Regions from separate parts of the Rhizobium sp. P43 genome, predicted to be linked through region 1. Evidence: riboswitches for the same ligand, from Rfam matches in the RefSeq annotation. Region 1 holds a riboswitch; the other holds the start of a gene.
The links. A riboswitch is a leader RNA that binds a small molecule or an ion and turns the genes downstream of it on or off. The one in region 1 is predicted to bind FMN.
Positions count from the first base shown of each region.

Region 2: it holds a riboswitch for FMN, as region 1 does, so the genes downstream of both, ribB (3,4-dihydroxy-2-butanone-4-phosphate synthase) here and AC1PUL_RS10000 (DMT family transporter) in region 1, are expected to answer to the same signal.

Region 1 is NZ_CM161539.1:1,996,526-1,999,729, forward strand. It holds gene AC1PUL_RS09995 (esterase-like activity of phytase family protein) at 1-440, opposite strand, end outside; gene AC1PUL_RS10000 (DMT family transporter) at 539-1,441, opposite strand; FMN riboswitch at 1,576-1,731, opposite strand; gene hupB (DNA-binding protein HupB) at 1,873-2,148, opposite strand; gene lon (endopeptidase La) at 2,355-3,204, opposite strand, start outside.
Region 2 is NZ_CM161539.1:4,175,503-4,178,706, reverse strand. It holds gene AC1PUL_RS20685 (FGGY family carbohydrate kinase) at 1-1,077, shown strand, start outside; gene ribB (3,4-dihydroxy-2-butanone-4-phosphate synthase) at 1,118-1,750, opposite strand; FMN riboswitch at 1,862-2,005, opposite strand; gene AC1PUL_RS20675 (TetR/AcrR family transcriptional regulator) at 2,323-2,940, shown strand; gene AC1PUL_RS20670 (efflux RND transporter periplasmic adaptor subunit) at 2,937-3,204, shown strand, end outside.

The sequences.
Region 1 (3,204 bases):
ACGGAATCAGGCTGACCACCGATATCGCAGGTCGCGTCGATTGCCTTGGAGGCGATGTCGACGACGGCGAGCTTGCCCGAAGGCTTGTCCTTGCTTTCCGACGTGTTGACGCCGACCAGAACCTTGGATCCGGCGACCGCGACCGAAGTCGGTTCGCCGTCCATCATCAGGGCGCCGGCAGCCTTCGGAGCCTTGGCGTCGGTGATGTCGATGAAGCCGATGCCGCCGAGCGGGCTGTCGGAATAGATCAGCGTATTGCCGTCTTCCGAGGCGGTGACGATTTCGGCCGAGGTGGTGGAAAGCTTGTCCTTGTCAGACGGCAGGTTTGCGGCGACGGGGAATGTGGCAATGCGATTGAAGACCTGTTCGGCAGCGGCCGGCAGGGCCACGGATGCAAAGAGCGCCGCCGTCAGGGCGACGCGGGAGAGACCATGGGTCATCGGGAAACCTCCAGTATCCAGAAATGGAACAAGAGGTTTTTGGGGCAGTCCGGTGACAGTCGGATGACAGTTCGACGTCGATCCCACGAATCATCCGATCAGGACGCCGACGAGGCTTCCTTGCCCGCCTCGCGCAGCATCAGGAAGAGCGAAGCACCGAGGATCAGAAGAGCGCCCAGCCAGAGGTAACCGCTCGGCGCATAACCGAAGACCAGCCAGCCGGCGAAGACGTTGAGCGGCAGCTTCAGGTCATCAAAGGGCTGCACATAGGCTGCATCGGCGGCGTTGTAGGCGAGCGTCAGCAGATATTGCCCGATTGCCGTCAACAGACCGGCAGCGAGAAGCAGCCAGAGCGCCAGACCTTCGGGAACCGCAAAGCCCGAGGCTGCGGCAAGGCCGAAGTTGATCGGCGTCAGTAGCACCAGCAGCCAGACGGTGACGGTTTCGGGTGCTTCATAGTGGGTGAGGTTCTTCATGATCAGCGAAGAACCGCCCCAAAGCAGCGCGGAGAGTACCGGCAGCAGGGCCGCGAGCGTGAAGCTGTCGGACCAGGGCTGCAGGATGATCATCGCACCGATGAAGCCGGTCAGCGTGGCGAGCCAACGGTCACGGCCGACAGTCTCGCCGAGGAAGAGACGTGCGCCGATGATGATGAAGAAGGGTGACGTCATGACAAGCGCAATCGCCTGCCAGATGGGCACGGTTGCAAGCCCCATCACCCAGGCCTGCACACCGAAGGCGGCCAGCAGGACGCGCAGGATGTGGCGGACCGGATAGGCCGTCTTCATCGCCTTCAAACCAAGCCTAACAAGCAGCGGCAGGGAGAGAACGAGGGCGAAGCCATATTGCCAGAAGGCCGTTGAAGCCGGCGGGAAGCCGAGCGTCATGGCGAGCCACTGGGTGACGACGTTAAGCGCGGCGAAGGCAGCGCCTGCCAACACCATAAAACCGGCGCCGAGAAAGGCCCGGGAACGCAGAACCGAAACGGAGCTCTGATTCATGTCATGTTTCCTTTTCCAAAGGACCAACACAAATCAGGACAGATGAGGACGACGAAAACCGCGCCCGGACGGGCACGGAGCTGCGCAGCAACGCCCTGGCCATCCGCATGACACGGAGGGAGAGCGCCACCTGACCTCATTCTCTTTCATCCGGACTTTAACCGTCGGCTCCGGATTTACACCGGATCTGCTGACCCTGCCCCTCCCCTTCAGGAAGGCCAGGCGCTCGCGGGCTTGGAGTTTCCTCCTTTACCGCCGGTGGGGAATTTCACCCCGCCCTGAGAACGAATGCCGGACAATCCGGCTTCACAGAAATATGACAGCTCATGCTGCAGCGCAAGACGGGCAAAAAGAAAGCCCGGCACAGAGGCCGGGCTAACCAGGGTGTCAGCTGACCATCGGCACCGAAGGGTGGCGACGGTCACGACGGATCAGCTGTTGACAGCGTCCTTCAGGCCCTTACCGGCCGTGAACTTCGGAACGTTGCGAGCCGGGATATCGACTTCAGCGCCGGTGGACGGGTTGCGGCCCTTGGAGGCTTCGCGACGGGCAACGGTGAAGGCGCCAAAGCCGGCGAGGCGAACGTCGCCGCCGTTCTTCAGTTCAGCCTGAACCGTTTCAAAAACGGCGTCGACGGCAGAGGCCGCGTCAGCCTTGGTCAGGCCAGCCTTCTCGGCGACCGCGGATACGAGTTCGTTCTTGTTCATGTTTCCACCCTTTCTGATTGGTATGAAACGACTCAAAAGTTCAAGTCGGGCGGAGAATACGATTGCTTCTGCCCTTCGCAACTCAAAAGCACCCGAAAGGCCCGGAAAACAAGCCGTTTAAGGGAGTTTTCACAAAAAAGGCTGGCAAAAATGCCAGCCTTTTTGTCGGTTTTGGAGCTTTGTGGCTCACTTATGGCAAAACTGCCTCAGTGAGCGACCGTAGCGCCTGAATCATCGACCCCTTCGACAACGCCGATGGCCGGCGTTTCGACGGTTCCGTCCCATTCAATCGGTTCAGGCACGCGAACCAGCGCATGACGGATCACCTCGCCCATGCGGGACACAGGAATGATCTCCATGTTGTTCTTCACGTTGTCCGGAATGTCCGCCAGGTCCTTGGCGTTCTCTTCCGGAATCAGAACCTTCTTGATGCCGCCACGGAGTGCTGCAAGCAGCTTTTCCTTGAGGCCGCCGATCGGCAGGACGCGGCCACGCAGCGTGACTTCGCCCGTCATCGCTACATCCTTGGAAACCGGGATGCCGGTCATGATCGAGACGATGGCCGTTGCCATGGCGATACCCGCGGACGGTCCATCCTTCGGCGTTGCACCTTCCGGCACGTGGACGTGGATGTCGGACTTGTCGAAGCGCGGCGGCTCGACGCCGAAATCGACGGCTCTGCTGCGGACATAGGATGCCGCCGCCGAAATCGATTCCTTCATCACGTCCTTCAGGTTGCCGGTCACCGTCATGCGGCCCTTGCCGGGCATCATGACGCCTTCGATCGTCAGCAGTTCGCCGCCGACCTCAGTCCAGGCGAGACCGGTGACGACACCGACCTGATCCTCGCCCTCGGCTTCGCCATGGCGGAAGCGCGGGACGCCGAGATAATCGGCAATGTTTTTCTCGGTCACTTCAACCGACTTGACCTTGCCCTTGATGATCTCGGTCACGGCCTTGCGGGCGAGCTTCATCAGTTCGCGCTCGAAGGAGCGGACACCGGCTTCGCGGGTATACTGCTGGATGACCGCCAGGATCGCCTTGTCGGATACGGAG
Region 2 (3,204 bases), 2.2 Mb from region 1:
GCCTCGAAGCTCGGCTGGGTCATGGAAAATGTCGCATCGGCACGAGATCTCGCCGAGCGCGGACGTTTGCGGGCCGGCACGGTAGACAGCTGGCTCCTCTTCAAGATGACAGGCGGCCAGGTCTTCGCAACCGATCATTCCAATGCCTCGCGCACCATGCTCTTCGACACCGCGAAGCTGGAGTGGAGCCCGGAACTCTGCAAGCTTTTCAAGGTGCCGGTATCGGCACTCCCGCAAGCCCTGCCCTCGAACAGCCGTTTCGGCGAAACGGTGGCAGGGACAACTGCGCTGCCTGCCGGTACGCCTGTCCAAGCCATGATGGGCGACAGCCACGCGGCTCTCTACGGCCACGGCGTGCGCGCGCCGGGCCTGGTCAAAGCCACCTACGGCACGGGCTCGTCACTGATGACACTAACCGACGGGCGCGTCTTGTCCGGGCATCGTCTCTCCAGCACGATTGCCTGGTCCGATGAACGCGGTGTCGCCTATGCTCTTGAGGGCAACATCACCGTGTCGGCCCAGGCGATCGCCTTTGCTGCGACCTTGCTTGGGCTCTCCGGCCCTGCAGCATTGTCCGATCTGGCGCAGACGGTTTCCGATAGTGGCAAGGTGGTTTTTGTCCCTGCCCTGGCCGGTCTTGGTGCGCCGCATTGGACCGATGATGCAACGGGAACGATTTCCGGCATGACCCATGCCACGACACCGGCTCATATTGCCCGCGCGACGATGGAAGCTGTCGCACTTCAAATCGCCGACGTCTTCGAAGCCATGCAGCAGGATGTCGGGCTGGCACTGTCCGGCCTGATGGCAGACGGCGGCGCCTCGACGAATGACGTGCTGATGCAATTGCAGGCCGACATTCTCGATCGGCCCGTGCTGCGCGGTGATCAGCCGGAGGTCGGCGCCCTCGGCGCGGCGGCCATGGCATTTCTCGCACTTGGTGTCACGACGCCCGAACCCTCCCACGCTCGCCGCTTCACGCCCGGAACCATGCCGGAGGCGGCGCGCGTCGACCTCCTCATGCGTTGGCGCGCCGCGATCGCCCGGGTGAAATCACCGGTTTCGATCACCGCGTGAACGTGGCCGAAAGAAGCACTCGTTCGGCCACGGCAAAGCGTCAGGCGGCAACCGCAGCGCCGTCTTTCTGCCTTGCGATATGGAGGGCAAGGTCCGCGATCGTGATCAGCGGCAGTTGATGCTTGAGGCAGAATTCGCGAAGTTGCGGCAGACGCGCCATGGTGCCATCGTCATTCGCCACCTCGCAGATGACGCCTGAAGCCTGAAGGCCGGCAAGCCTTGCCAGATCCACTGCCGCTTCCGTGTGCCCCGGACGACCGAGCACGCCCTCGGGATGGGCGCGGAGCGGGAAGATATGACCGGGGCGGGCGAAGTCATCAGGCTTCGAATGCTCGTCCAGCAGCGCGCGAACCGTCGCGGCGCGGTCGGCTGCCGATATCCCGGTCGTTGTACCAGGAATGTAATCGACAGAGACCGTGAAGGCGGTCTTCAGATATTCCGTGTTGCGCGGCACCATCAGAGGGATGTCCAGCGCATCCAGCCGTTTGCCTTCCATCGCAACGCAGATCAGCCCACGCGCATGCTTCATCATGAAGGCAACGGCCTCCGGCGTAATCTTTTCCGAAGCGATGATGATATCGCCCTCGTTCTCGCGATCCTCGTCATCCACAACGACGATCATGCCGCCCGCTGTTAGCGCTGCGACTGCATCTTCAATTTTCGAGACTGTCATTTCCATGCCTTTCAAGGGTAACCCGCTTTCGCGGTAAAACACGACCTTGCGGTCGCAATTTTCCCTTGGGCGAACAAAGGCACGCCCCGCCCTTACGAGCGGGTCTGCATACCTTGCTCTCTTCCATCCGGACTATACCGTCGGCTCCGGCATCGCACCGGATCTGCTAACTCCTGCCTAAACAAGAGCGCTCGCGGGCTCCCGGCAAAGCCGGATACCGCCGGTGGGGAGTTTCACCCCGCCCTGAGAACAACAACAATGTAGATAAGCGGCGCCCCCGCGCCAAGCAAAATTCAACATGTTTTATCCCTGCTTGGCGAGATTCCATCACTCACACCGACCGCATTCGCGAAATTGCCATAACGCAACCGAAGGTCCGGCTGCATGGTCTCCGATCACGGCGCACGATGAACCCTGCAGAGTAGGTGACCGGTAGGAGCCCGCAGACTGACGGCATCTTTCACGAAGGGCTCCCTTCATCAGTGACGAGTGGAGCAGATGGAATATCGATCGACACGTTCATTAAACGTGTTTATTAAACGCGTGAAGTTTAACTTGTGTGAGGAAGCCGCATGCCCAGGCCCGCATTGACTGAAGAAGAAATCCTTAGCTTTCGCAGGACGATCCTGAGCGCCGCCGCCAAGATTGTTGGGCGTGAGGGTCTCGGTCAGTTGTCGATGCGCGGACTGGCGGATGCTCTCGGCGTGACCGCCGGAGCGCTCTATCGCTACTATCCGAGCAAGCAGGACCTGATCATCGATTTCTGCCGTGATGCGATCACCGATCTTAGGCACCGTTTCGACGAAATTGATCGAAAGGCGGAAGATCACTTGTCCGCCATTCGGTCCATGATGAAAGCCTATGCCCATTTCGGCCTTGAAGACCGCGACCGCTTCCGCATGCTTTTCCTCGAAAACGATCAGGGTCTGACCTCCCCGCTGATGGAAGACGAGGGAACGATGCTGCCCTATCGACAACTCGCCGAGCAGGTGGCCAGGGCTGCAGAAGCAGGCAAGATCGTGACCACCGACAGCGAGCGGTCCACGCAGATTATCTGGGCCGGCGTGCATGGCATCGTGACCCTCGCCTCCACCTTCAACGATTTCGACTTTGGAAATGTCGATCAGCTCGTCGCCGAGATGATCGAACTGTTCATCAGCGGGCTTCGCCCGCAAGGAGCCGCACAATGAAAACCAGCATTCTGAAATACGTCGCTCTAGCGGGTGTCCTCGGACTGCTCGTTGGATGCAGCGAAGCCGAGCCGGAAGCCAAGGCACCCCGTCCGATCAAGTCGGTCATCGCCGAGATCCGCTCGATCGGCGAGACCGTCAGCCAGACCGGCGAGATCCGCCCGCGCTACGAGACCCCGTTGAGCTTCCGTCTCGACGGCCAGCTCACCTTCCGGGTGGAGAATGGCATCGAGGTCAAGGCCGGCGAGCTCCTCGCCAGCCTCG